3 regions of the Lactiplantibacillus paraplantarum genome follow, and region 1 is predicted to be linked to each of the others. Evidence: predicted binding sites of a transcription regulator. Region 1 holds the regulator's gene; each other region holds the start of a gene.
The links. The regulator NrdR, encoded in region 1, represses ribonucleotide reductase genes. The targets are predictions, from matches to a motif close to ACACNATATATNGTGT.
Positions count from the first base shown of each region.

Region 2: the regulator NrdR is predicted to act here: its motif matches at 3,333-3,348, upstream of LP667_RS02675 (redoxin NrdH).
Region 3: the regulator NrdR is predicted to act here: its motif matches at 4,695-4,710, upstream of LP667_RS05445 (deoxynucleoside kinase).

Region 1 covers NZ_CP032744.1:1,302,229-1,312,337, forward strand. The annotation lists gene polA (DNA polymerase I) at 1-2,188, shown strand, start outside; gene mutM (bifunctional DNA-formamidopyrimidine glycosylase/DNA-(apurinic or apyrimidinic site) lyase) at 2,200-3,024, shown strand; gene coaE (dephospho-CoA kinase) at 3,034-3,627, shown strand; gene nrdR (transcriptional regulator NrdR) at 3,669-4,184, shown strand; gene LP667_RS06250 (replication initiation and membrane attachment family protein) at 4,206-5,609, shown strand; gene dnaI (primosomal protein DnaI) at 5,613-6,548, shown strand; gene thrS (threonine--tRNA ligase) at 6,880-8,844, shown strand; ribosomal protein L20 leader region at 8,920-9,043, shown strand; gene infC (translation initiation factor IF-3) at 9,088-9,588, shown strand; gene rpmI (50S ribosomal protein L35) at 9,610-9,804, shown strand; gene rplT (50S ribosomal protein L20) at 9,841-10,109, shown strand, end outside.
Region 2 covers NZ_CP032744.1:558,321-568,429, reverse strand. The annotation lists gene dnaX (DNA polymerase III subunit gamma/tau) at 1-1,561, opposite strand, end outside; RNA gene ffs (signal recognition particle sRNA small type) at 1,939-2,025, opposite strand; gene tadA (tRNA adenosine(34) deaminase TadA) at 2,079-2,585, opposite strand; gene LP667_RS02680 (class I SAM-dependent methyltransferase) at 2,588-3,196, opposite strand; gene LP667_RS02675 (redoxin NrdH) at 3,419-3,649, shown strand; gene nrdE (class 1b ribonucleoside-diphosphate reductase subunit alpha) at 3,788-5,953, shown strand; gene nrdF (class 1b ribonucleoside-diphosphate reductase subunit beta) at 5,981-6,991, shown strand; gene LP667_RS02660 (LOG family protein) at 7,073-7,648, shown strand; gene mprF (bifunctional lysylphosphatidylglycerol flippase/synthetase MprF) at 8,561-10,109, opposite strand, start outside.
Region 3 covers NZ_CP032744.1:1,131,219-1,141,327, forward strand. The annotation lists gene LP667_RS05425 (carbohydrate ABC transporter permease) at 1-839, shown strand, start outside; gene LP667_RS05430 (carbohydrate ABC transporter permease) at 839-1,681, shown strand; gene LP667_RS05435 (extracellular solute-binding protein) at 1,678-3,030, shown strand; gene LP667_RS05440 (glycerophosphodiester phosphodiesterase) at 3,051-3,737, shown strand; gene LP667_RS05445 (deoxynucleoside kinase) at 4,023-4,670, opposite strand; gene mscL (large-conductance mechanosensitive channel protein MscL) at 4,775-5,155, opposite strand; gene LP667_RS05455 (YhgE/Pip domain-containing protein) at 5,711-8,662, opposite strand; gene msrA (peptide-methionine (S)-S-oxide reductase MsrA) at 8,986-9,792, opposite strand.

The sequences.
Region 1 (10,109 bases):
CGTTAAGGGTGTTTCTGAAGTGGAGCGCTATACGCCGGCCCATGTTGAAGAAAAGTTGGGGATTACACCGGCACAAATCATTGACATGAAGGGGTTGACTGGTGATACCTCGGATAACTATCCGGGCGTTACTAAGGTTGGTGAAAAGACCGCTCTAAAATTACTCAAGCAATATGGCACGATGGAAGGTATTTATGAAAATATCGACGCCATGAAGCAGAGTAAGATGAAGGAACACTTGATTGAAGATCGCGAACAAGCAGCCCAAGCCAAAGTTTTGGCAACTATCAAACGAGATGCGCCCATTGACGTTCAGTTGACGGATTTAACGTATGCTGGCCCAGACCTTGATCAGTTGGCAGCATTTTATCAGACGATGGACTTTCAATCGTTTTTAAAGAAATTACACCTACAGTCTGATGAACCGGCAACGCCAATCGATTACACTGTCTTGACTAAAGATAATCTGGCGGAATTGCAACAATTGACTGACCACGTGGACTTTTACTTGGAAATGCCAACGCCGAATTACCACACGTCAGCTTTCGCTGGTTTTGCCATCGGTGCGGATGGTCATTGGTACATCAGTCGTAATGTAGAATTATTAATGCAACCGACTGTGGCTGACCTCTTGAGTAGCACAACGATTGCCAAGGACGTTTTTGATATGAAACGCACGACGGTCGGGCTTAATCGTTTGGGTATTCAGCTAGGCAAAGTCGATTTTGATCTCTTACTCGTTTCATACTTATTAGATACGAATGATAATAGCAACGACCTTGGTAGTTTAGCCGAACAACATGGTTATACTGATTTGCCGAGTGACGAAACCGTCTATGGTAAGGGCGTTAAGCGCGCTATTCCTGAAGATGACGATGTCTTCTTTAGCCATCTCGCTCGGAAATTGGCTGCGATTGCCGATTTGAAACCACAATTATTAAAGGAATTGGCAGCTAATGAGCAGGACCAACTGTACGATGATATTGAAAAACCGATGGCCAATGTCTTAGCTCAGATGGAAATCGCCGGCATTACGGTCGACAGCAGTCGACTTAAAGCGATGGGTAGTCAGTTTACAGAACGCTTGAGTGAAATTGAACAGACGATTTATCAAGAAGCCGGTGAAGAGTTTAATATTAATTCACCTAAGCAACTGGGTCACATCTTGTTTGAAGAGATGAAACTGCCTGTGATCAAGAAAACCAAGACAGGGTATTCTACGGCCGTGGACGTTCTGGAAAAGTTAGCACCAGAAGCCCCAATCGTGGCTAATATTTTACAGTATCGTCAGATTTCGAAGATTCAATCAACCTACGTTGTTGGCTTGCTAGATGCCATTCATTCTACGGATCAAAAGGTTCATACGCGTTACTTGCAAACGTTGACCCAAACGGGCCGGTTATCGTCCGTTGATCCAAACTTACAAAACATTCCGGTGCGCTTGGAAGAAGGCCGTAAGATTCGGCAAGCCTTTGTCCCTAGTCATGAAGGCTGGCAAATCTTCTCGTCTGACTACTCGCAAATCGAATTACGGGTGCTCGCGCATATTACTAATGACGAAAATATGCAGGCCGCCTTTAAAGCGGGCGATGATATTCACGCCGCAACGGCCATGCGAATCTTTCACTTGAATTCAGCTGAAGAGGTGACGCCAAATATTCGGCGGCAAGCCAAAGCGGTTAACTTTGGAATCGTCTATGGGATTAGTGATTATGGCTTGTCACAAAATATCGGCATTACTCGTAAACAAGCTCGCAGCTTCATTGACGCTTACTTCAAAGAATATCCGGGTGTCAAAAAGTATATGGATGAAATCGTGCAAACGGCGAAGGAACAAGGTTATGTGGAAACTATCTCACATCGGCGCCGGTACTTGCCAGATATTAACTCCAAGAGCTTCAATCAGCGTTCATTTGCTGAACGGACGGCCATGAACACGCCTATCCAAGGGAGTGCGGCTGACATCATCAAGATTGCGATGATTAAGATGCAAGATAAGTTACAAGCAGCGGGTTTGAAAGCAACCATGTTGCTACAAGTGCACGATGAATTGATTTTTGAAGCACCAAAAGAAGAAATTCCAGTTTTAGAAAAATTAGTGCCAAGCGTGATGGATTCTGCCGTACAGTTAGCCGTGCCGTTGAAGGTTGAGAGCCACTACGGTGATACTTGGTACGATACAAAATAGGGGGAACCACCATGCCTGAATTACCTGAAGTTGAAACTGTTCGTCGCGGTTTGAATCGCCTAGTTAAAGGGGCGACGATTGCTAACATTGATGTGTTTTGGCCAAAAATCATTAATAATGATGTCGACAGTTTCAAACAGCGTTTAGCCAACCAAACGATTCAAACTATTGATCGACGTGGTAAGTATTTATTGTTCCGTTTTAGCAATGGTCTGACGATGGTGTCGCATTTGCGGATGGAAGGCAAGTACAACGTTGTGCCACGTGGTGAAGATCAAGGTAAACATACGCACGTGGTCTTTCATCTGACCGATGATCGCGATTTACTATATAACGATACGCGTAAGTTCGGGCGAATGACGCTCGTGCCGACCGGTGAAGAAAACACGGTGGCGGGATTAAAGACAATTGGCCCGGAACCGGTTGCTGAGCAGTTAACGATGGCCTATATGACAGCTACTTTTGGTAAGTCGAAAAAGATGATCAAGCCATTATTATTGGATCAAAGTAAGCTTGCGGGCATCGGAAATATTTATGCGGATGAAACACTATGGATGAGCAAAATTCACCCAATGCGGCCCGCAAATTCGCTAACCGCCGATGAGATTGCAACGTTGCGCCAAAACATTATTGATGAAATGGCGATGGCAATCAAAGGCCATGGGACCACCGTTCATTCATTTTCAACGGCGTTTGGTGAAGCCGGTCAGTTCCAAAATCACTTACACGTCTATGGCCGTGAGGGTGAGCCTTGTGAGCGGTGTGGCACGATTATTGAGAAGATTAAAGTGGCTCAGCGGGGAACGCATTTTTGTCCGCTGGAACAGCAGTTATAGGTGGTCAGGATGACAAAATTGATTGGATTGACTGGTGGCATTGCGACTGGCAAGTCGACCGTTTCAAAATTATTAGCGGCCAAGTTGCCAATCGTTGATGCTGATAAAATCGCGTGGCAAGTTGAAGGGCCCGGCCAACCGACGACCCAAAAGATTGCGGCGTATTTTGGACAACAAGCAGTACTAGCAGACGGTCAGCTGAATCGACCATGGCTCGGGCAGTTGGTGTTCAATGATCCACAAGCTTTACAAGCGTTAACCGCAATAACACGGTTGCCGATTCAATACGCGATGTTCGAAGCAATCGTGGCAGCAAATCAGCACCAACCGGCCGCAATTATTTTGGATATTCCATTGTTGTTTGAAAGTGGCTGGCAGCACATTTGTGATCAGGTGCTGGTCGTAACAGCACCACCGACCGTGGTATTGCAGCGGTTAATGGCCCGTAACCACTTATCACAACAGGCGGCCCAAGCGCGAATTGACAGCCAGATGCCACTGGCACAGAAGGTCGCCCAAGCCGACGTGGTCATTGATAACGGGGCTAACATTGATAAAACTGAAGCTGCCGTGTTAAAATGGCTGAAAACTATTACTAATTAAATAAAAACTGATTATTAGTTGTTACAAGGGGTGAGAAGTCTATGCAATGTCCACATTGTCATCATAATGGCTCCCGCGTGGTTGACAGTCGACCAACTGATGATGGTCGCGTAATTCGACGACGGCGGGAATGCGAAAACTGCGGGTTCCGGTTCACAACATTTGAACGGGTCGAAGCCACGCCGTTATTAGTCATTAAGAAAAATGGTGCCCGCGAAGAATTCAATCGTGAAAAAGTCTTGCGCGGAATTATTCGCTCGGCCGAGAAACGGCCCGTTAGCATGGAAACCATGACTGGAGTCGTTGATGATGTTGAAAATAAGGTCCGGTCACTGGGTGAAAATGAAATTTCGAGCCAAGTTATCGGCGAGTACGTCATGGAGCAGCTGGCGGATATTGACGAAATTTCGTACATTCGTTTTGCTAGTGTCTATCGGCAATTCAAGGATATGCACGTCTTCTTGAATGAACTCCAAGATATGATGGAGCGTGATAAGGTCAAACTGGCAAAACCGTCAGCGAAGACGACCCACGCACCTAAACGAAAAAAAGATTAGTGAAAAAGAATGGTGAACAACATGCCAAATGATAAACCCTTAACGCCCAAGACTGGATTAGTGGTCCCGCAAGCACCAGCGCTCAGTGCGGCACAACAAGCTGTATTGGCGGAATTATACTTGCCGTTGATGGGACCGTTGGCATATAGCTTGTACGCGGCGTTACGCAGCTTGCAGAGTAGTGAGAATGAACTAAGTAATCGGCGCAGCCACGCGGAACTTCTCGGTATTTTAAATGTTGATTTGCCGGCGGTGTTAGCGGCTCGGCGCAAGCTAGAAGCAACTGGCTTGTTGCGCAGCTATTATCAGCAAGACGAATTGGGTGTTGTGTACATTTATCAGTTACAAGCACCATTACTGGCGTTGCAGTTTTTTGCGGATGATTTATTGAGCGTCCTATTGTTAGACACGGTTGGTGAATTACGCTATCAGCAACTTGCCAGTGACTTTTCAGCGCAGCCGATTGATTTGACGGCTGCTAAAGATGTGACGGCAAATATCTTAGATGTCTTTCATGTTGATAGTCAAAAAGTCACGACACCACCGCTTTCAGTGCAAAAAGTTCGTGCCCAACTGGCGGCTAATGAACCGGCCGAAGACCATTCGCCCGTGCTCAGTGACGATGACTTTGACTGGCAACTGTTAGGGCAAATCTTGAAGCAGAACTATGTTGATCTCAAACAGGTTGCGAGTTCACGGCAACTGATCATTACGGAAAGTCGGGTCTACGGCATCAGTGAGATTGAGATGGCCAAGTTAATCAGCGAAGTGGCTAGTTTGACAACGGGTCAGTTTGATGAAAATCAATTGAAACTATTAATTGCGCGGCGCTATGAACGGCCGGCAGTTCCGAGTCAACAAGTCGCAACGGAAGTATCGGTTGCAACCTCGGCCATTAAGGATACCAAGACTTCAGCGCAACTCTCAACGGCTGAGCAGCAACTCGTGACGTATGCCAAACAAGTGGCACCGTATGAGTTCTTGACAGCCTTGAAGCAAGAAAAGCATGGTTTTGTAACGAGTGGTGAGAATCGATTGGTCCATGATTTGATTGGTCGGGGCGTATTGCCTAATGCTGTCATCAACATGGTGATCTACTATTTGTTACAAAATCGGGAGTTAGCTGCCCTTAATCGTAATCTGCTAGAAACCGTTGCTAATGATTGGCAACAGCACGGCATTACGACGCCGGAAGCAGCTTTGATATACTTGAGGCAACGTAAACAGCCGAAATCAACACCGACACGGCGCAAGAACAATCGACCGACGCGTAAGGAGATTATGCCAAGGTGGGCCCAACAACAGCAACAGACTGAGCGTGGTAAGCAACCAGCTCAGACCGGCAAACAAATCACTGCTGCCCAACGCAAACAGCTTGCTGATCGACTAGCAAAGCTTGAGACAAATTCGGAAAAGGAGGACTAAAACATGGAGAATATCTCAGAAACACTCCGGACGTTAATGAATCGGAAAAACTTGAATCATCGGTATGAGGCGTTAATGACAGCTGTGTACCAAGATCCAGATGTTCGTCAGTTTTTAGCCGCTCATCAAAACGAATTATCTTCGGATGCGCTAGAACGTTCAGCGGCTAAATTATATGAATTTTGTGAAGAGAAACGTAAAATTGCGCGGCATGAACCGACACAAGCACCGGGGTATCAGCCTGCATTAGTGATGAGTAATCATTTGATTGACATTGCTTATCAGCCAACACCACAACTTCAAAAGCAACAAGCTGCTCATGAATTACAGCAACGAGTTCGCTCGATTAGTATGCCGAAAAACATTCAGACGGCAGACTTGAAGACGTACGATCAAGATGGTGACCGGGCGACAGCATTAATGGCAGCACTTGATTTTATTGATGCCTATACCCAAGCGCCCAAGCGTTTTCACCGGGGCTTATATCTCTACGGATCATTTGGTGTCGGTAAGACTTATTTACTTGGTGGGATGGCGAACGCGTTGGCTGCTAAGGGTTTCAATACGACCTTGATTCATTTTCCGAGTTTTGCGGTCGAGATGAAGCGCTCGATTAGCAATAATACGTCGGCAGATAAGGTCGATGCGATTAAACGGGCCCCAATTCTCATGATTGATGATATCGGGGCCGATTCCTCGTCGACCTGGATTCGTGACGATGTGCTCGGAGTTATTCTGGAGTATCGAATGCAAGAGGAATTGCCAACTTGTTTCTCGTCCAATTTTTCGATGCAAGAATTGCAAGATGGTTACTTAACACTCTCACAAAAGGGTGACGAAGAACCAGTCAAAGCGCAGCGAATCATGCAACGGGTACGTTACCTTGCGAGTGAGATTGAGATGGTCGGTCGTAATCGACGACTCAATCCCGATGCTTAAAATCAATAGTTGACTTTTAGTTTAAAAGTGGTTTAATGAAAACAGATGCAAAAGACACGCTTTGTTTACCATGGATTACAGAGACCAAGACCTTGTTCTGGAAGTCTTGGACCGGATATACGAAGATACCACTTTTGTGAATATGCTCAATTGAGCCGGAACGCTTCCGTTATTAGCGCTAATGAGTCAGTGTCTTTGATGACGCTGAAAAATCGGGTGGAACCACGTCAATGACGTCCCTAATGCTAGTTCAGTCTGGCATTAGGGACTTTTTGTCGTCCCGGCGCGGTGTTTTGGTGAGTGGGTAAATTTTAAGGAGAGTGTCAAGTATATGGCAAGTATTAATGTTAAGTTCCCAGATGGTGCTGAAAAGCAATTTGATGCCGGCGTAACGACGGAAGCAATTGCAAAGTCAATTAGTCCTTCATTGGCTAAACGGTCGGTTGCTGGTAAGTTCAACGATCAGATCGTGGACTACCGCCAACCACTGACAACCGATGGTAGTATCGAAATTATCGCTGCTGATAGCGAAGACGGCCTCAACGTTTTACGGCAAACGGCTGCCCAAGTATTAGCTAACGCCGTTAAGCAACTATTCCCTAACATTCATTTTGGGAGTGGTGAAGGGAATGCCAACGGTTTCTTCTTTGATACCGACAATCCTGACGAAGATGGTAAACAAGTCAGTGAAGATGATTTGGAAGCCATCAGTGATAAGATGGCTGCAATTATCAAGCAAGATTTACCAATCGAACGCGAAGTCTTATCAAAGGCCGATGCTTTAGCTTTAGTTGGTGACAACCCTTACCAACAAGACTTAGTTAACGAACGGGCCGCTGCCAACAACGATCAAGTCGTTGTTTACAAGCAAGGGGACTTCGTTGATTTATCTGACGGTGCCCAGTTAGCCTCTACTGGGAAAGTCAAAGTCTTCAAGTTATTGTCCGTTGCTGGGGCATACTGGCAAGGTAAGTCCAGCAATCCAATGTTACAACGGATTTATGGGACGGCCTTCTTAAAGCAAAAAGATTTAGATGCTGACCTCAAGCGGCGTCAAGAAGCCCGCGAACGTGATCACCGGGTCATTGGTAACGAATTAGACTTATTCTTCGTTGATCCTAAGGTCGGCAATGGCTTGCCTTATTGGATGCCAAATGGTGCAACGATTCGTCGTCAAATCGAACGTTACATTATCGATAAGGAAGTCGCAAATGGTTACCAACATGTGTACACGCCAGTCTTAGCTAACTTGGACGTTTACAAGCAATCTGGTCACTGGGAACACTACCGTGAGGACATGTTCCCACCAATGGACATGGGTGACGGCGAACAATTGGAATTACGGCCAATGAACTGCCCATCACATATCCAGATTTACAATCATCACATTCGCTCATACCGTGAATTACCATTGCGGATCGCTGAACTTGGGATGATGCACCGTTACGAAAAGTCTGGCGCCTTAACTGGATTATCACGGGTTCGTGAAATGACTTTGAATGATGGTCATACTTTCGTTGCGATGGATCAAATCGAAGAAGAATTCAAGAAGATTCTGAGCTTGATGGTTGAAGTATACGAAGACTTTGATATTTCTGATTACCGGTTCCGTTTGAGTTACCGTGATCCTGAAAACAAGGAAAAGTACTTCGATGATGATGCCATGTGGGAACGCAGTCAAAAGATGTTGAAGTCCGCTATGGATGATATGGGCTTGGATTACTTCGAAGCTGAAGGTGAAGCTGCTTTCTACGGTCCTAAGTTAGATGTTCAAACTAAGACGGCCCTTGGTGGTGAAGAAACCTTATCAACTATCCAATTGGATTTCTTGTTACCAGAACGCTTTGACCTGAAGTACGTTGGTGCTGATGGTGAAGAACATCGTCCAGTGATGATTCACCGTGGCCTGGTTTCAACTATGGAACGGTTCGTCGCTTACTTGACTGAAATTTACAAGGGTGCCTTCCCAACTTGGTTAGCGCCTAAACAAGTAACGATCATCCCAGTTAACAATGGTGCACACGGTGCCTATGCTGAAACCGTTCGTCGTCGTTTGGCGGCTGAAGGTGTGCGGGTAAGTATCGATGATCGTAACGAAAAGATGGGTTACAAGATTCGCGAATCACAAACGAAGAAGGTCCCATACTTGTTAGTTGTCGGTGACCAAGAAGTTGCTAACGGGAGTGTTTCAGTTCGGAAGTACGGTGAAGAACGGACTGAATCCGAAGCCGTTGACATGTTCATTGGTGCCATTACGCAGGAAATCAAGCATTACAGTCGTGGTGCTAGCAAATAAATTAACGACCAATCCGATCAATTAAGATTGATGGGTTGACAAGGGCCGTTGTTCTTGTTAATATATTGGAGTTGAGAAAAAAAGCAGAAGCACCCGCTTCTCGCCTTGGTGACTAACGTTATCGGGCAGATGAACGATGAATTGATTCCCATTAACGGGGTTGAGCGGGCGTATTATGTGCCCGCTCTTTTTGTGAATTTCTCTAAAATTTTTCGGAGGTGAATTACCATAGCTAAGGATTCAATGGTTAATGACGGCATCCGTGCTCGCGAAGTACGTTTGATCGCCAGCGATGGTGAACAATTAGGTGTCAAGTCACGACAAGAAGCAATGCAGATTGCTGAAGACGCTAGTTTAGATCTAGTATTGGTTGCGCCGAAAGCGAAACCACCCGTTGCCAGAATTATGGATTATGGGAAGTACCGTTTCGAGCAACAGAAGAAGGATCGGGAAGCCCGTAAGAAGCAAAAAGTGGTCAGCATTAAAGAGGTCCGCTTGAGCCCAGCTATCGACACCAATGACTTTAACACGAAGCTGAAACACGCTGAAAAGTTCTTGTCAAAAGGTGACAAGGTTCGCGTCTCCATCCGGTTTAAGGGCCGCGCTATTACCCATAAGGATATTGGTCGCCAAGTCTTAAATCGAATGATCGAAGCTACTAAGGAATTTTCAACGGTCGAAGCCTATCCTAAGATGGACGGCCGTAGCATGTTCCTAGTGCTAGCACCAAAAACAGACAAGTAATTTCTAGGAGGATTATTGATTATGCCAAAACAAAAGACAAACCGCGCTGCTGCAAAGCGTTTCAAGGTAACTGCTAAGGGTAAGATTAAGAGCGCCAACGCTTTTACTAGTCATCGTTTCCATGGTAAGACTAAGAAACAACGTCGCCAATTACGTGGTACGGCTATTATTGAAAAGCCAATGGTCAAGACATACCACAAGTTATTACAAAAATAATTCACAACGTTTTAGTTAAATCTAGGAGGAAATAACATGGCTCGAGTAAAAGGTGGAACTGTAACACGTAAACGTCGCAAACGGATTTTAAAATTAGCTAAAGGTTACCGTGGTGCTAAGCATATCCAATTTAAGGTTGCTAAGGACCAAGTAATGAAGTCATACGAATACGCCTTCCGCGATCGTCGCCGGCGTAAGAGTGACTTCCGTCGTCTTTGGATTGCCCGGATCAACGCGGCAGCCCGGATCAACGATATCAGCTACAGCCAATTAATGCACGGTTTGAAGTTAGCTAACGTTGACGT
Region 2 (10,109 bases), 740 kb from region 1:
GCCACTGTTCTTTGGGCACGCAAATAATCTTGGGCGCCTGGCCCATCAGCCGATCCAAGCCATTTCCGAGTGCGTCAATCAAGGTCTGATCATCAATCGCTTTTTGATAAACAAACGCATAGTCAAACGCAACCACCACACCTTCTGAACTAGCCGCAACCGGTTGGGCCACGTGCATTAGGGCCCGTTGCGTCACACTCAAGATGTTCATCAAATCAGTCCAAACATCGCGCACTTTGATGAGATCATTCTTGGTTGCCGCTCCCAAAATAGGATAAATCTGACTGACATTAACCTTTTTAACAACTGGCCCATTACTCGACCGTGGCTTAGCCGGTGCGGGTTTAGCGACACTACCACCTTGAGAACGTAACGTTTTGACCTCACTTTGCAACTGTTCAACTTGTTGTGCCAGTTTATGCACAGTGGGATCTTCAGGATTGACCGTTGCCGCAGCTACCGGTTGGGCAGCCGCTTGACCATCCAACTGCGCTAACTTGACCGTCAACACTTCTAAATAAACGTCCGGGTGCGTCGTGAACCGCATTTGTTGTTGAATATCGTTCAACGTCTTGACCATCTGGTACAGGACTTCAGCATCGATTTGCTTGGCAAATGCTTCAAATTGTTGATCATCCTCGCCCATCGCCACACTATCGACCATTTCAGGGGCCTGTTGATAGAGTAACACGTCCCGCGTGTAACTAATCAAATCTTCAATGAAACGATTGGCATCTTTACCTTCTTGTAAGATTTGTCGCATCGTCTCCAGTGCTGGCTTCGTATCATGGTCGGTGACTTCACTGACATAATTGGCCAGCAACTGCTTAGTCACACTTCCCGTCACCATTAACGCATCATCCAACGTAACCGTGTTATCTCCAAACGAAATTACTTGGTCCAGAATACTTAAAGCATCCCGCATTCCACCTTCAGCGGCCGCCGCAATGACACGGAGCGCTTTTTCATCATAGGTCACATCCTTCTCATTGAGGATGTACACCATCCGATCATAGCTATCCTTAGCCGTAATCCGGCGAAAATCAAACCGTTGCGTCCGTGAAATAATCGTTAGTGGAATCTTATGGGGTTCCGTTGTCGCTAAGATGAAAATCACGTTAGCCGGAGGTTCTTCCAACGTTTTAAGCAACGCATTAAATGCGCCAGTTGACAACATATGAACTTCGTCAATAATGTAGACTTTATAGTCCGCTTGCGTCGGGGCGTACTTCGCTTTGTCCCGAATATCACGAATCTCTTCCACGCCATTATTAGAAGCCGCATCAATTTCGATCACATCATTTAGTTGCCCCTTGGTAATCGCCGTACAAGTCTCACATTCATTGCAAGGTTCCCCATCAACCAGATGGTGACAGTTGATGGCCTTGGCAAAAATCTTCGCTGCCGACGTCTTCCCAGTTCCTCGGGGACCAGTAAACAGATACGCATGACTCGTCTGGTGGGTCATAATGGCATTTTTTAGTGTCTGGGTAATCATTTGTTGCCCGACAATCTCATCAAAGCGTTGGGGACGCCAAACCCGGTATAGTGCCCGATACATGCGATTCTTCCTTTCTTACATCAGTCATACTTGGTTGTCGTTACTTAGTGATAAGCCATAGTTCAAGGGCGCCAATTAGTTAGGTGCTGGCTCGTCAGCGCTGTTCCCGATTGCAAACAGTATCGAATGTATCAATCAAATAAAGCCACTCTAAATCACACTGTTCAACGAGCCTGAGTCAAACCTTTAACCGCCGCTTATTTGGCAATTTTTTCAGCAGGTTACGTTTTTGACCATCACCCTAACATAACGTATTACTACTATAATAATAGGTAAATAACAATTAACCAACCTATCAGCACACTCAAAACTAACACTCAACATTTAATTTAAATAAAAAGCTCTCAACCGAATGGCTAAGAGCTGTTACATTTCATAAAAACAAAAGGCACAAGATGAAGCAAACTTAGTGCTGCTTCCTTCCGGACCTGACACGATTCGTAAATCCACCCTTGCCTTTTGGCCTTGCGGCAAATACTATAATACATGATTTACGCCATAATTACCAGCCATCGGCCTAATTTTTTTCAGCAGCTTCGCGTCGTGCTTTTTTGGCCGCCTTTTTCCGTTTACGAATCCCACGGAAAAAGTTTTCTAACATCTCACCGGCTGGACGTGCCAAAACACGTTCATGAACCGTCACTTGATGATTTAAACGGGTATCATCCATCACTTGATACAAACTACGAACGGCCCCGGCCTTAGGATCGCGAGCACCAAAGTAAAGTTCAGGGAGCCGCGCATTGATAATGGCCCCGCTACACATCAAACATGGTTCCAAGGTGACATATAATTGACAATCTTCCAAGCGCCAACTATGCAAGTACTCACAAGCTTCTTGAATCGCAATAATTTCAGCGTGCATCGTTGCATCCTGACCATGCTCGCGTAAATTGTGACCACGCCCAATAATTTCACCCTGGTGAACGATTACGGCCCCAATCGGCACTTCGCCAATCAAATAAGCCATCCGGGCCTCATGTAATGCTTCTTGCATCCAGTCTTCCGCTGTTGGTTCCGCCACGACTATCCCTCCTTTACACTTTGTAAGATGTAGTAACCCTTATCCTTCTTAATCACCTGACAATTGCCAAAGGTCGTTTGCATCAATTTCTTCGCTGATGGTGCGCCTTGTTTTTTCTGTAAAACAACGGTGAGCGTCCCGCCAACGACTAACCGTGAAACGGCTCCCGTTAACATCGTATCCACCACTGCCTTACCAGCACGTACCGGTGGGTTGGTGACGATCGCCGCATAATTAGTCGCGGTCACCTGTTGATAAATATCGGATGTAAAAATGTTGGTATTCGTAATTTGGTTCAAAGCAACATTTTTACGCGCTAAACTTAGCGCTAACTCGTTCACATCGACCATATCAACCGTTCGTTCGGGTGATTGATAGGCGAGCGCCATCCCAATTGGCCCATACCCAGTCCCCAAATCTAGGATTGGTCCCGCCGGTAAATCGGTTGGATCAAACGCTGCTAGTAGCGTCCGTGAGCCGTAATCCACGGTGCGCTTTGAGAAGACACCGTTGTCCGTTGTGAATTTAAATTCGTGATTAAAAATTTCAAAATTCCATTGCTTTTCATCATGCACAATATCCGGATTGTGTGTATAATAATAGTTGGTCATATTTATTTTCCTCTAAATTTCTGGTCTATATCTATGATAACTGATTCAGCGCGTGAACCACAAATAATTTAAAAAACTTTTTAGTCGGTTAAAGGCTGACACTAACACAACATCTAGGGCTTGTGATTTTTAACACACCCTAGATGTTGTGTTTTTTGATTGTTTTTTTCACCACATGTTGTATACTAAATTTATCAGAAAAACGAGTTAGGATGATGAAAAATGAAAAAAGTTACCGTATTTACTAAAAACAACTGCATGCAATGCAAGATGACTAAGAAGTTCCTCACGGCGCACAATATTGCCTTTGAAGAAAAGAACATCAACACAAATCCTGAATACGTCGATTACTTGAAAAATCAAGGTTTCCACGCTGTTCCAGTCGTTGAAATCAATGGTGAAGATAGCATTGCCGGCTTCCGTCCCGATGCGTTAAAACAATTGGCTGTTTAGTTCCCCCACGCTTTTTTGCGTGGTTACATAGCTGGTTTACCCTTTAAAATATGATAACCGACCCACAATCATCAACCTACTGATTGTGGGTCGTCGATTTTGCCAGCCACAATTATACTGATAGAAAGAGGATTCCTTATGACCTTAAAAGATTTAAAAGACGTCACGTATTACGACTTAAATAATGAGATCAATATTCCCGTTAATAATCAGATTCCGCTCAACAAAGATCAGGAGGCACTTGCAGCCTTCCTTAAACAAAATGTTGAACCGAACACGATGAAATTTGATAGTCTCAAGGCCCGCTTTGACTACCTGCGTGAACACGACTATTTGGAAACCCCTGCCATTGATAAGTATGATTTTAGCTTTATCGAAAAACTCTACGATTACTTACGGTCACAAGACTTTCATTTTAAGACGTTTATGGCCGCTTACAAATTCTATGCCCAATACGCGCTAAAGACTGATGATGGCGACTATTACTTAGAGAACTTTATTGATCGTGTGGCAATGAACGCCCTCTACTTCGCCGATGGCAATGAAACTTTAGCGATGGATCTGGCCAATGAAATTGTTCACCAACGTTACCAACCAGCTACCCCTAGTTTTCTCAATGCTGGTCGGGCGCGGCGTGGTGAGTTGATTTCTTGCTTCCTGATTCAATCGACTGATGACATGAACTCAATCGGCCGGACTATTAATTCAGCATTACAGCTTTCTCGGATTGGTGGCGGGGTCGGCATTAACCTCAGCAACTTACGAGGTGCTGGTGATCCGATCAAACATATCGATGGCGCTGCTAGCGGGGTCGTCCCCGTCATGAAATTATTGGAAGATAGTTTCTCTTATTCTAATCAGTTAGGTCAACGTCAAGGTGCCGGGGTCGTTTACCTCAGTGTCTTCCATCCCGATATTATTGCCTTTCTTTCTGCTAAGAAGGAAAATGCCGACGAAAAGATTCGCCTCAAGACGCTCTCACTCGGTGTCACCGTACCCGACAAGTTTTACGAGTTGATTAAGGCCGATGCTGATATGTATCTCTTCAGTCCTTACGGTGTCGAACGCGAATACGGGGTACCATTCTCATATGTCGATATCACCAAAGAATACGACAATATGGTCAAAAACCCGAACATCCGCAAAACTAAAATCAAGGCGCGCGACCTTGAAAATGAAATCAGCAAGTTGCAACAAGAATCTGGCTACCCGTACGTCGTCAACGTTGATACCGCCAATCGTGAAAACCCTATCGACGGTAAAATCGTGATGAGTAACTTGTGTTCCGAAGTGATGCAAGTGCAAACCCCATCACTAATTGATGACCAACAGCAGTACGAGAAGCTGGGAACCGATATTAGTTGTAATCTCGGTTCGACTAATATCGTTAACTTAATGGCCTCCCCGGACTTTGGACATTCCGTTGAAGCGATGGTCCGCGCATTAACTTACGTGACTGATCACTCCAACGTCGACGTCGTCCCTTCAATCCAAAAAGGGAACCGTCAAGCCCATACGATTGGTTTAGGTGCCATGGGGCTCCATGCCTTTTTCGCAAAGAATCAGATGGAATACGGCAGTAAAGAAGCCGTTGACTTTACCAATATTTACTTCTTACTCTTGAACTACTGGACCTTAAAATCTTCTAACGAAATTGCGCGTGAACGTCACGAAACTTTCGTTAACTTTGAAAAATCAAAGTATGCCGATGGTTCATACTTTGACAAGTACACCACCCAAGACTGGCAGCCAAAATATGACAAGACCACCGCACTCTTTGATGGTATCTTCATTCCAAGTAAAGCTGATTGGGAAGCCCTTAAAAAAGCCGTTATGCGCGATGGCCTCTATCATCAAAACCGGATGGCAGTTGCTCCCAACGGATCAATTTCGTACATCAACGATACGACTGCCAGCCTACACCCAATCATCAACCGGGTCGAAGAACGACAAGAAAAGAAAATTGGTAAGATTTATTATCCCGCTCCTTACCTATCTAATGATACAATTAACTATTATAAGTCAGCATACGATACTGATATGCGTAAAGTTATCGATGTCTATGCGGCTGCTCAGCAACACGTTGATCAAGGCATGAGCTTGACACTCTTCATGCGATCAACCATTCCAGCTGGCTTATATGAATGGAAAGACGGTCGCACTGATAAGATGACCACGCGGGACTTAAACATTTTACGGAACTACGCCTACCATAAAGGAATCAAATCGATTTATTATATTCGGACCTTTACGGATGACGATGGCGAAGTCGGTGTTAACGAATGTGAAAGCTGCGTAATTTAGTATCTTAGATCTCTAGGAGGATAACAAATGGCAACAGACTTGGCTTACTACCAAAAACTGCTCAGTAATGGCAACTATAAGGCAATTAACTGGGATCGAGTTTCAGATGCAATTGATAAAAGTACTTGGGAAAAGTTAACCGAACAATTTTGGTTAGACACCCGGATTCCAGTTTCCAACGACATGGCAGACTGGCGTGAATTAGATGATGATCACCGGTGGGTTGTGGGACACGTCTTCGGCGGTTTGACGCTGCTGGATACGTTACAATCACAAGACGGTCTGCAAGCACTCCGTCGCAACGTCTTAACTTCACATGAAACGGCCGTACTAAATAACATCCAGTTCATGGAATCCGTTCATGCGAAGAGTTATTCAACGATTTTCGAGACGCTGAACACACCGGACGAAATCAACGAAATTTTTGACTGGAGTGACAGTGAAGAGTTTCTTCAATCAAAGGCCCAATGGATCTATAAGCTTTATGATAATATCGATGAAGATCCATTGAAGCAAAAAGTAGCAAACGTCTTCTTGGAAACTTTCCTGTTCTATTCTGGTTTCTATACACCACTGTACTACTTGGGACACAACCAATTGCCAAACGTGGCCGAAATCATCAAACTAATCTTGCGAGACGAAAGTGTCCATGGCACCTATATCGGTTACAAGTTCCAATTAGGCTTCAAGGAACGTTCTGAGAAACAACAAGCTGAATTTAAAGACTGGATGTTTGATTTCTTATACAAGCTCTACGAAAATGAGGAAAACTACATTCACTTAGTTTACGATCAAATCGGCTGGTCTGATGAAGTCTTAACCTTCAGTCGTTACAACGCTAACAAAGCGCTAATGAACTTAGGACAAGACGCCCTCTTCCCAGACACGGCAGAAGACGTTAATCCCGTTGTCATGAACGGTATCTCAACTGGGACTTCTAACCATGATTTCTTCTCACAAGTTGGGAATGGCTACCGGTTAGGTCAAGTTGAAGCCATGCAAGACACCGACTACGATATTGGTGATCCAGACGATTAATCAACACGTTAGTTAGTAAAAATGCGGCGCCTATGTGGGCCGCATTTTTGATAGCAAATTTTATCTTGGGGGTAGTTTAGAATGGCAATTCATAATATCTGTGTTTTTTGTGGGTCGAACTCTGGTTTGGATCCCGCATTTAGTGACAAAACGGTGGCGCTCGGTCAATACTTGGCCGCTAACGATTACCAACTCGTCTATGGCGGTGGCGACCATGGGTTAATGGGAAAAGTCGCCAAGGCAACTATGGATGCTGGTGGCCGCGTTATCGGGATCATCCCGCATTTTCTGGTTGCCAGGGAACTCGCATTTAAGGACGTCACAACTTTTATCGAAACGCGCACGATGACCGAACGCAAGGAAAAGATGCTTCACCTCGCCGATGCCTTTATCGTCTTACCTGGCGGGTTTGGCACCTTTGAAGAGTTCTTACAAATGTTATCTTGGAGTCAGATGGATATTCACCAAAAGCCAATTGCACTCTACAACATCGACGGCTTCTACGACGACCTAGTCGCCATGCTACAAAAAACCGCCGACTTAGGATTTGCCCCTGAGGCTAACCTCGACCTATTCATTAATGGGCATGATCTTGACGAAATTTTCGCTGGTTTCCATGATTTCAAACATGTATTACCGCCTAAGTATACGAACTAAATAATCTACGCATTGTGCTAGTTGATTTGTCATGAATCATGATTAAAAATGGCTATTTCTAATTTTAAAAGCTATCAACCGAGTCCGCTGAAAAGTGTGCAATTTAGAACCAAAATTACTTGATTAGTGCTTCCCTACGCCGACTTCCAGGCATTCCTGCCGGGATTGTATTTGAATGTCAGTTATTGACGGGCTCAACCTTAGTTAAAATAGTCGTTGTTTCATATACAGTAACAGTTTGAGATGCAATTATTTGGATTAGCAATAGTTGCAATCATCTATTCGTTTTTTAGTTGTCATGCTAATAATTAAGTATTTCAAACAACCGCCTTAGACTGACGCTATAGTTAGCTAAAAGTTACACACACCAAATATTCCACAATCAATTGTACCAAGGGATGTGATCGTTTATCAGCTATTCGAGCGGCCTACCGAAACGTGCTCGGTACCGCAACCCGTAGTCCCTCACAAGCTTGAGACTGGAGGGGCTGGGTGCCAATGCTCAAGGGCGAAGTTCTTCTTGTCCGGGTGATTTCCCCGGGCTAGAAGAAGACTCGTATTTGAAATTGCGCAGTGGGTTTCTGCGTGAGTTCAAATCGATGTCCGCCCTGTTCCAGCAATTGGCACCCAGCCCCGGAGGTCGGCATAGGACGCGCATATACTGACGAATAGTCATCCAACTAACTGGCACGTTTTAATCATGATTCATACTAAATAATAACTAGCACAATGCGTAATAATCTAGTTTATTCGAAATAAATCTAGTGCTTCTGCCACAATTAATTCAGCCCTCATCATATTAGTCGGTTGAATTCTAAAGTCATCATGAAAAATGCCCCATCATTGCTTCTCGCAGTGATGGGGCATTTTGCTATGTCATTAACGATACTTACTTTACGACATACTATTCAGTTATTTCAATCGTTTCAACAACCACACTGGCCGATGCCGCTCAGACTTGTGCACCCGGGTATTAACAACTTGTAGCAATTGTAAAATGGTGAAAATTAGCGAATTACGCTTCCGGTACGCAATGTACTTTGGTTCCCACTCGGTCACATACTTCTCCTTGTACGACCGTAATCCCTGAAAACCATATAACTGATAGCCATATTCGTAAATTAAATGAGCAATTTTTTCTTGAATAAAACTGTAGCGTGAAACACCTACGCCGGACAACGGGGCCATTCCCATATTGAAATAGGCATAGCCATCGTCACGCGCCTGTTCAAATAAGTGCACAAAGACCGTGTCCATAATGCCGGATGGCGCTGACTTGCTCGACCGCATTAAGTCAATTGAAGTCGTCTGATGATTCCCCTGCGGCATAATATTCGCAAACGCGACAATTCGGTGGTCAGAATCATAAACGACCGCTACAGGTGCCTGATTGAGATACTGCTCATCAAAAAATCCGAGCGAGAATCCTTTTTCCGTCTCACCTGCTAACCAACTATCCGATACGGCCCGTAATTCAGCCATGACGTCAGCACTGAACGGTGGCTGCAAGATGGCAAACTCATAGTGATCCCGGGTAAACTTATTCATTAGGGCCCGTTCACCCCGTAGCCGTTTACCAGCCAAACTAAAGTCTGCCAATTTAACGTGCCCTTCTTCACCGGTTTTGATAAAGTCAAAGCCCATTTCGTGTAGGCGCATCGTCAGCATCTCACTAATTTCGTAAAAGACTAACGAGCAACCGTCACTATCTGCGTCATCCAATAACTGTTCCAAGGCAGCTTGTAATACCGCTTGATTACCGAATGGCTCTCCCATAATAATCAGTTTATCGGCCTTCTGTTGGTATAAGAAAATCAGTTGATCGACCCCATCGACTTGATAGTAATATGCTAACTTATCATTCAAATAAGCCAAGTGTGAGATTTCATTGCCGCCATAAGTTTCAATCACTTGTTTGACCCGAGCCGCATCCATCTTTTGACGCAATCGGGCGTTATACCCACTCGCAAAGTAGCGGTACATAATAATCAAAATCATTGCCGCTAAGACTAACCCAATCACCCCAAATAACCAGAGTTTTTGTGATGGGAAGAACAGGGCTTCAGGAACCGCGTGGCGATGATGAATTTGGGGCGCGTTATAGACCCCCACAATCGTATACAAGATAAAGGTTACCACGTAAACGCAGCTAACCCACAGCGTTTGTCCCCATGAAAAAGCCAATCGATCACGATAATAAGCATGCCGCGACAAGGCCACTAGCGCTAGAATCACAACTAAGAAAATCACAAATTTCATCGAAATCGCATCATAAACGACAAGCCAGCGAATCGTATTCAAAATGGCAATCAATAGGACGATCACCGTTGGCCAAAAAGCTTTTTTGACCCGCCCAGCAGTTCCCAACGCCACCCCAATTAGTAAAAAGGCCATAATAATGCTGCTGGCCTGATTAATAAAGAAAAAGGTGTACGGATAAAACTGCAAGAAGAGCTTATTG
Region 3 (10,109 bases), 170 kb from region 1:
TATTTCTAGGACCATCTTTGTTAGTACTCAGTATCTTTGTTTTTTATCCGATGTTACGCACGCTGTACCTTAGTTTCTTCTTGACGAATAGTTTTGGTGAACCAACCGTTTTTGTTGGACTGCAGAATTACCTTGATTTGTTAACAACGAAAAGTTATTTAGCTAGTTTACAAGCTACTGGTATCTATGTTGTGGGTGTGACCGGATTCACGCTAGTAGGCGGTTTATTATTGGCAGCGGCGGCTAATCAAAAGATCCGGGGCATTGAACTATTTCGGACGATCTTTACATCAACGATGGGGGTTTCGGTCTCAGTATCTGCGATTTTTTGGCTGTTTATGTTTAACCCGTCAATTGGACTATTAAATAAAGTTGCCGTCTGGCTGCACTTGCCAGCCGTCCACTGGTTAACGTCGCCACATTGGGCCATGGTCGCCGTTATTATGACTAGTGTCTGGATGCACTTGGGATTTACTTTTTTGATCTTTTTCGGTGCTTTACAGTCAGTGCCAAAAACCTTATACGATGCAGCGGACGTTGCGGGGGCCAGTCGGCGTTACCAATTCGTTCACATTACGTTACCGATGATTTCACCGACCCTCTTTTTCGTGGCGGTGATTACGCTGATTTCGGCCTTTAAGAGTTTCGGACTAATTGATCTGATGACTGCTGGTGGACCAACGGATGCGACTAATTTATTAGTTTATCGAATTTATCAAGATGCATTTGTTGATGGTAACTATGCGCTTGCCAGTACTGAATCAATCATACTAGCGGTCATAATTGCAGCCATTACAGTGGTCCAATTCAAACTCTTAGCAAAGCGGGTGAACTACTGATGGAAAATACGCTTGCCACTCAGGCACTAATTCGGCGTCGTTTTGGGATCATCTTCAGATATATTTTATTGACGGTACTCGCATTGATCATTATTCTACCGTTCATTTTAGGGTTATGGACGAGCTTTTTACCGACAACGACCATCGCGAAGGGGGCGTTGAGCGGGACGCTTTCTTGGCAGAACTATCAAGATGCATTTACTAAAACGCCTATTTTACGGTATTTGTTTAATAGTTTGGTGATTTCTTTGATCCAGATGGTCGCCCACTTGTTTTTCGCATCAATTGCGGCGTATACCTTTGTATTTTTAGAATTCAAATACCGGGATGCGTTGTTTTACCTAGTCTTGGCAACGATGATGTTGCCATTTGAAGCAGAAGTGATTCCGAATTTTCACACAGTGCGGGCCATGCACTTATTAGACCACTATGCGGTGATGGTCGTTCCGTTCCTAACTTCGGCATTTGGCATTTTCATGTTACGGCAGGCCTTCCGGCAAATTCCGTGGGATTTAAAGGAGGCTGCTGATGTTGCCGGTTTATCACACTGGCAATTTTATCGTCGTGTTGCCATGCCATACTCACGTATCAGTCTATTGACATTAACGGCCTACAGCTTTTTAGGCAGTTGGAATCAATACCTATGGCCAATGCTGACTACTTTTTCAAATCGGCTACGACCAGTGCAAGATGGCTTACGGCAACTTCATTCAGAAGAGACGGCTACTAACTGGGGACTTGTTCAGGCGAGTGCCGCCATTGTGGTGATTCCCACGTTGATTGTGTTGTTCTGGGGCCAACATTATTTTAAGTCTGGATTGAATGAAGGTTCGGTGAAATGATGAAAATTAAGTGGAAATGGCAATGGCTAGCAGGGATTCTGGTTGTTATTTTGGCATTGGGGACGGTCGTTTATAATCGAACGCAAGTAAATGCTGACAGTGGTCGCATCAAAGTTGTTTTCTGGCATGAAATGAAGGGTCCTGGCCAACAAGCCATTGACGCGTATGTTAAAGCGTTTAATCAACAGCAATCTAAGTATCAAGTTGTTGCTGAATTTGAGGGTGGTTACAATGGCGTCATTCAAAAGATTTTGAATACGCACGGTACCGCTGCGTCACCAGCTTTATTTCAATCAATGGATATTTCTACTAGTCAGATGTATCATAGTGGTTTTACGACCCCCATGCAGAAATTTGTGGATCGCGATCACTATGATGTTGATCAGATCATTCCGGGAGCTAAGGCGATTGTCATGCGTAATAGTCAGTTGTTAGCTATGCCATTCAACGCGTCACAAACGGCCCTTTACTATAATAAAGCCGTCTTGCGGCAGTACGGGATTACCCCACCGCCAGTGGATCCAACTTACGATGATATTACACGCGTTGCCAAGGCAATTCACGACAAATCTCATGGTAAGGTGAAGGGGATGACAATGGAGGCCTATTCTTGGCTGTTTGAGCAATTAGTGGCTAACGCTGGCGTTCCGGTTGCCAATCATAATAATGGTCATACTGGCAACGCTACTAAGGTCGATTTTACGAGTCCAGCCGCGATTAATGCTATGAAGTGGGTCAAAGAAAATATTGATTATGGTGACTTTATGAATTTTGGCTCTGGTGGTAACGCTGCGGCCAATGAAGCAGCGTCCTTTTTAGCTGAGCATTTAGGCATCTTCATGCAATCGTCCGCCAAAACTGGCCAATTATATCAGGTGCTCAAAAATGACCTGGGCGTCACCTACTTTCCGCGGCCAAATGGTCAGAAAGCTAATGGAATTGCGGTCGGTGGCGCGGCCCTCTGGATTGCCAACGATAAACCAAGTGCGGTTCAAGACGGGGCTTGGGAATTCACTAAGTTTTTGGCTAGCGCACAGACGCAAGCCGATTGGCAAGCCAAGACTGGTTATTTAGCCGTTAATAAGGGGGCTAAGGACGAGCCAACGCTGAAAAAGCTATTCAAGAAGTCGCCGGTCCTAGAAGTTTCTGGTAATCAGATGCTACGAACGAAGCCTAATAATACGAACTCAGGTGTCTTTGTCGATGGTTGGGTTCCCGCACGGACGGCGATTCAAACGGCGATGCAGCAGATTTTTGTAGGCCAAGATATTCGACAAGCGTTGCAAACAGCTGAAAATACGTACAATAAAGTGTTAGAATCAAATAACCGTGCGAACGGTCGTCATTAATTGGAAAGAGTTGAAGAATTGTGCCAAATATGTCGTTGATTTATGGTCATCGGGGCGTTCCCGTTAAGTTTCCTGAGAATTCATTGGCCGGGTTTGCCTATGCCATCAGTCATCATATCGATGGTTTAGAGTTTGACGTACACCTCACTAAAGATCAAGTGCCAGTGATTATGCATGATGAGTGGCTTGATCGAACGACTAATGGTCAGGGGGCGATTGCCAATCTGACTTTCAAGCAGTTACGCCGATATGCCTTGGCGAATGGTGAACCGGTCCCCTCATTGCAAGAATTTTTGAATTTGGTCAGTGGTGAGCCAGTCCACCTGAATTTGGAGTTTAAGACGGACCGACATTATTATGTTGGTATTGAACGGATTGTGTTGCGGATGATTCAACAAACCGACTTAGTTTATCCAGTCGTGTTTTCATCATTTAACTTGAAGAGCTTGCAGCGTGCCTATGCGATTGATGCGCGCCAAAAATATGCTTTCTTGACTTCAGCACGGTTAGGTAATCCAGATGAGTTTGCAATCCATGAACACTTAGAAGGTGTCCACCTGGAGCATTACCAGCCGGTCCAACACGTTGCTGAACGGGTGTGGACGGTTGATGAGCCAGCCGTGATGCAACAATTATTTGCGGCGTCAGTCAATGCCGTGATTACTAATAATTTTGAATTAGCACAACAAGTGCGAGCGGCAATGTAATATCATATGGATGTGGCTGATTGTTAGCTAAAGCTTGGCTAATGGTTAGCTACAATTATGAGTTCCAGAATTGCTACTATGGTGGTGAGCCAGCAACCTAATAGGGTGGACTAGTAGTGTGGGGTGAACCAGTGCTGATTAAACCAGTCTAGGAAAAAATTAATGGTGCCCAGTTTCTTGAGTTCTTAAGAAACTGGGCACCATTTTTATATCAATATTATCGAAACGTGGGTCAAAAGGCTGCTGGCCAGCAACCTTTTGACCCACGTTCTTTTAATCTGGCTATTAGACGGTGGTCGGATTACGAATCTTACCTAATTCAGAATCAATTTGGGCAAGAACGGCCTGTTGGTTAGCAGGCTTTTCTAAGTCAAAATGTTGTAAATCGATCTTCATTTTAGGGCTAGCATCGTATTCATCATACCATTTCCGGTAAGCGGTCCACATCTTATAGTAATAAGATTCCAGTTCAGGATTGTGATCGAACTGTTCGTAGTCGCGACCGCGTTTCTTGATCCGGTAAAGAATCGTATCGAAGTCAGTTTCAGAATAGACCATCAAGTCCGGTGCCTTCTTAGGCAGTTCAGTCAATTCGGTCATCATATTGTCTAGTAATTGCAAATAAACATTCAATTCAGTATCAGAGATGTTTCCTTCAGCGTTGTTTTCTTTGGTGAAGAGGGCATCTTCATAGATGGAGCGGTCGAGGACGTTGTTATCGTCGGCCAATGCCTTCTTGATCATTGCAAAACGTTTGTTGAGGAAATAGATTTGTAATAGGAACCCATAATTCTTAGGATCCGAATAGTAAAGTGGCAATACGGGGTTGTCGCCAACCGGTTCGTAAAATGCCTTAGTTCCAAGGTGATCAGCAATTAACCCCGTTAACGTGGTTTTGCCGACCCCAATCATTCCTGCTGTTATTATCACCATGATAGCCCCTCTTTATAAAAAATTGCACAATATATTGTATCTCAAAAAAAGTTTTAATACCATATAGACTTTTAATGAAAAATTTGCTTAGGGGCCATTTTCACTTATTTTTTAGCCTGTTCTTTTAATAAATCGCGAATTTCTTCCAAGTATTGCGCGGAAACATCGACTTCTTCTTCCTCTGGTTCTTCTGGTTCATTTTTAACGACTTTATTAATAATTTTCACCAGAATGAAAACGACAATCGCCACAATGAAGAAATTAATGATGGCATTTAAGAATGAGCCGTATTTGAAGGTGGCATCACCAATACTGATTTTTAAGTTGGATAAATCAACTTTACCTAAGAAAATCCCGATTAATGGATTAATTAAGTTGTCCGTCAACGATTTAACGATGGCAGTAAATGCGGACCCAATAATAACCCCAACGGCCAAATCAATCACGTTACCGCGGGCAATAAATTCTTTGAATTCTTTAATCATGCGACTAGCACTCCTTTATTAATTGACTGTTTTCAGTATAGCCAAAATCAAACGCTGACTCAATCAATATACCAATCTAATTTAACCGTAAGTTTATGTCTAATCAAAGCATACCCGTGTCGATTTACTGAATCATAATGATTAGTTTTGTTTGGATATTGACTTAATTTTGCAAGCAAACAGCGCGCGAAGATGGCGTGAGACGCGTCTTCAGTGATATATGAAGCAAACGCGACCGGGTACGGCGCAGAATTAGTCCTGAGTGTCATCTGACGCCGATGCCCACATTGTCGCTGGTGGTCACACTTAGTCTTGGATTGTACTGGGATCATCAGTGCAAATCACGATAAAGCCCATTTTCAATGGTCACTATACACTTGGTGGTTTAGCTGTTGCTAGGTCTGACGTGATCAAGCTAGCCAGAAGCTATCCTGGCATGGAACGTCATCTAGATGATACGATCAAGAAAAGCGACTTTCTTCGATGTTGAGAAAGTCGCTTGGAAGTGCCATTCTAAATAACTAAGGAGGTGCAAGTTACTAGTTACTTGTGTGACTAATTTTTATCCTGATCAGCTGCTTTTGCCCGCGCTTTTCGCTGAACAAGGGCTGCTAGTTTACTCTGCGTTGCTTTGACTGCTGCGGAGTCTTCAAAGTCGATCTGAGCGAGGCGGGGGTAACGGCGGATAAAGAATAACCACGTTAAGGCAATGAACAGGATCAGAAACAGCCCTAAGACACCCATTTCAGGTAGGGCGGTATTACCGGTCATCAATGTTTGCCGTAAGCCGTTCACACTATAGCTCATCGGTAACCACGGATGAATAACTTGGAAAAAGTGGCCGGATAATTGAATTGGATACGTTCCGGCTGAGCCTCCGAGTTGTAGGACCAAGAGTACCATGCTGAAGAAGGCCCCGGCCTTACCGAGAACTAAGTTAAGCCAGGCGACAATCGTCATAAAGAGTAGCGCCGTCAGTGTGAGTAGCAACCACGTGGCCCAGGGGTGAATCGGGCTGAGACCATTGATCAGCATCATCAGACCAAGCATGATACTGCTTTCCATAATTGAGAAGACAAGCATGATGCTGGCTTTACTGCTCCACCAGTCGAGTGCGGACTTCGGATGCTTGCGTGGGGTATACATATCAAACATCATGTTGAGAGCCAGGGCACCAACAAATAACGAAACACTTAACATATAAGGCGCCATGCCAGTCCCATTATTAGGAACGTCATCACGGTCTGTGTGAGTCGTTGTGACTGGTTTAGCAACTTGTTGATACGTCAGCTTGGATGGTTTGATTTTACCTTTGTCGGCAGCTGCTCCCAGTTTGGTTGCTAAGGTTTGATTACCAGTTTGAAGTTTGCTACCAGCGCTCGTGACTTGGTTAGCCCCACTGGCTAGTTGTTGTGCGCCAGTCGCTAATTGTTTGTTACCGTTAGCGAGTTGGTTACTTCCAGCTGTTAAGGTGTTGCCGCTAGTGGCGAGTTGGTTGAGACCCGTAGCAACGCGTTGACTGCCCGTTGCGAGTTGAGAAACGCCATTGGTTAAACTTGGCAAGTTGGACTGGACATTTTGAAGTCCCGTTGCCACTTGACTAGTACCTTGGGTTAACTGGTTGCCCTTAGTACTGAGTTGACTCGTTCCGGTGGCCAGTTGCTGAGTCCCAGCGGCGACTTGGTTAGCACCGGTTGCGAGCTGTTGGCTCTTCTGATTGAGCAGACTAGTATTAGCGTTGAGCGTCTGGAAGCCCTGGGTTAGTTGCTGACTGTTGGTGGTGAGCGTGTTGGTCCCACTAGCTAAGTTGGTTGCACCAGTGGCAATCGTGGTAATTCCAGTTGTCAGTTGTGGTAACGTGGCATTAAACTGGGCTAAATTAGAACTTAGCTTGTTAGCTGCCGTGCCCGTCGTCTGAAGGCCCGTCGTTAGTGATTGTGCACCAGCGGTCAGCCGCGACACTGTTGAGGCGAGGGCGGTTTGTTGTTGATTGGTCGCACTGAGCGCCTTAGTCAGGGCGGTGGTGTCTACGGTTGGCTGATCGACTTGTGTTAAGGCCGTCGACAAACTAGTTAGGGCCGCGTTGATGGCATCGCTATTGGCCGACTGATCGACCGTTGCCAAGATAGCTGATTTTTGGGCCGCCGTTAATTTTTGACTATCTGCCGTTGCCGCCACGCTTGCGTGGAGGGTGTTGCTAGTTTTAATGGCTGTTGTTAATGTGTTCAGGGCAGTTTTGACCGCTGTTAGGTTGGTCCCGGCAGCTTGCTTTTTCATGGCTGTCACGGTTGCATTAATTGCTGCTTGGTTGTCTTCAGGTTGTTTAAGTTGTGATTGCAGTTTTTGTAAGCCCGTTGTGAGTGTCGTGCTAGCTTGCCCTAGCGTCTGAATACCGGTGCTTAGCTGACTTGCTCCGTTGGTTAGGGCGGTAGTTGCACCAGTTAGACGTTGCGTTCGTGACTGTAATTGATCAGCGCCTTGGCTAAGACTGTTAGCCCCAGTGTTGACCTTATTGACACCAGTGACATAGGTGTTCAGGCCGGTACTGAATTGTTGGGTGCCAGTCGCCAGTTGCGTCGTCCCACTGCTGAATTGCTGAGTGCCACTAGCAACTTGGTGAGCACCGCTGTTGACTCTAGTTGTCCCAGTGTTGACTTGTTGAACGCCGGCGACGTATTGGCCAACGCCCTGATTCAAAGCTTGAGCACCATTACTAAGTTGCGCTATTCCGGCGACTAGTTGGTTGCTCTTAACGAGTAGCTGCGTTAGACCAGCGACAACTTTTTGATTGCCAGCTTGGAGTTGTGAGGCCCCGTTGATATATTTGGTCAACCCAACGGTCATTGTTTGACTACCCTGCTTTAATTTCAGTGAGCTGGCGGCTAAGGTGTCTAGGTTAGTTGCAATTTTTTGATTGGCGGTTTGTAGTTGCTTGCCGCCCGTTGCTAGCTTCTGATTATTAGTAGCTGCTGTTTTAAGGCCGCTGTCAAGTTGTTTGATGGCTGCAAACATCGTCTTAGCATAACTGGTCGTGATGGTCTGGGCCACGGATGTGCGGATGGAAGTTACTGCGGAGTCAGCCATCTTACTGGCAACGAAGTTATGGCCGGCACTCGTGTCATAGTGTAAGACCATGGCTTGCGGATGCTGGTCAAGCAAGGTGGTTGCGTGGCGTGAGAAGCTTTTTGGAATCGTTAGGACCATGTAGTAATGGCCGTTTTTTAAGCCCGTTGCCGCTTGATCAGCGCTGACTTGCTTGAACTTTAAGGCATCGGATTTTTTTAAGGTGGTCGTCAAATTCCGTCCGACGCTGAGCTGTTTGCCCTGATAAGTGACGGCCTGATCGTGATTAACGACGGCTACTGGCAGGTCATTTAAACGCCCATATGGATCCCACATGGAGCGAAGAAACGTGACGGCATAGATTGATGGGATAAACATGATGATGGCCATCACGATAATCATCAGTTTGTGCTTTCGCATATACGCCCATTCTGCTTTAATCATTATAATGTACGCCCCTTTAATTGAATGTTGATTTGAATTGGCACAGAAGTAAATCCCCATATGTGCATTAATGAGAATAACAGGTTTTAGAAATCGTGCCACATCAACTTAGGACAATGTGAGGCTTAATCCACAGATTGGGAACAAGTGGGGTTTAAAATCTGGACGATGATTATTAGAAACGGCAGTGCGCATGATGATGACCTTATGGTGTGGGCAATCTTATGAGATTCAGTTGGTTAGTTTTGTAATCTTTAAACGGATACGATGTTTTCACGGAATAGTATTACTGACTTGTGTCTGCTAGAGTCTGAACAGACAAGTTAAAATTTGTTCTTGAATTTCAACCAATGTAGATAGCGGTCATGCGTTTTTTTCAGCCGCTGATAGCGTCGTGGTTGCTTACGGTAAAAGTCTTGATGGTAATTTTCTGCGGGCCAAAATTGCTGTAGCGGTTCAATGGCCACGACAATTGGTTTTTGATAACGTTGCGCGTCGATAACGGCTTGTTTGGATGCTTGGGCAATGGCTAATTGACTTTGATCGGCATAGAAGATAACTGGTCGATACTGGCTACCACGATCGTTAATTTGGCCAAAGCGGTCAGTGGGGTCGATCAATTGCCAATAAATATCGACCAGTTCCTGGTATGAGATTTCACGGGCATCATACTTAATTTCAACGGCTTCAACGTGCCCAGTATACTGCCCGCTAACTTGTTCATAAGTAGGTTGTTCCCATGAGCCACCCGTGTAACCAGAAATGACGGCGTTAATTCCGGGACGCTGATCAAAGGGCTCAACCATGCACCAAAAACACCCGCCAGCAAAGACAGCCCGTTCTTCATGAGGTGATGCTACCGTCGGCCGGGATGTTGTCACTGTTGTTCGCGTCGGGGTAGGCGCATTGCCAGTGATTGCGAGATAAAAGTCCATGACATCCGGAGTTAAGTTGTCGCGGATAGCTAGTGGCCGCAAATCAGCTTCCAGTTGTTTTAATTGGCCAGTCGGTGACAGTTGCTGATGATTGTCCTTGGCTTGGACTAATAAGTGGCGTTCCCAGTCCCGCGTCGCCGGGTTGATAATTAGGTTGTATAATTCGCGTAGTAAGTCTTCGCTGTTTGATTTCATCTGGATTGCGATGCAAAATATGAAGAAATATCGTAAGTCATGACTAATTTCTACATTTATGGCGATTGCATATTTCCTTTCTTTAGCTTGTTGATTGTTGTAGCACCTGACCCGGTTATAGTGGCACACTGAGCAACTCTGGAGACGTTAAGCGTAGTTAGAACCGGCCTTTTTGAATACTGGTGTCTATCGTTAGAAGATAGTTAATTTAAGTTGATTCTAACATGATGGTTTCACCGGTACATAATGTTATGATTTGAGATTTGGTTCCGATAATCTCAAAGTTAACTGGCTGATGTTCAAAACGTCATGCGGTA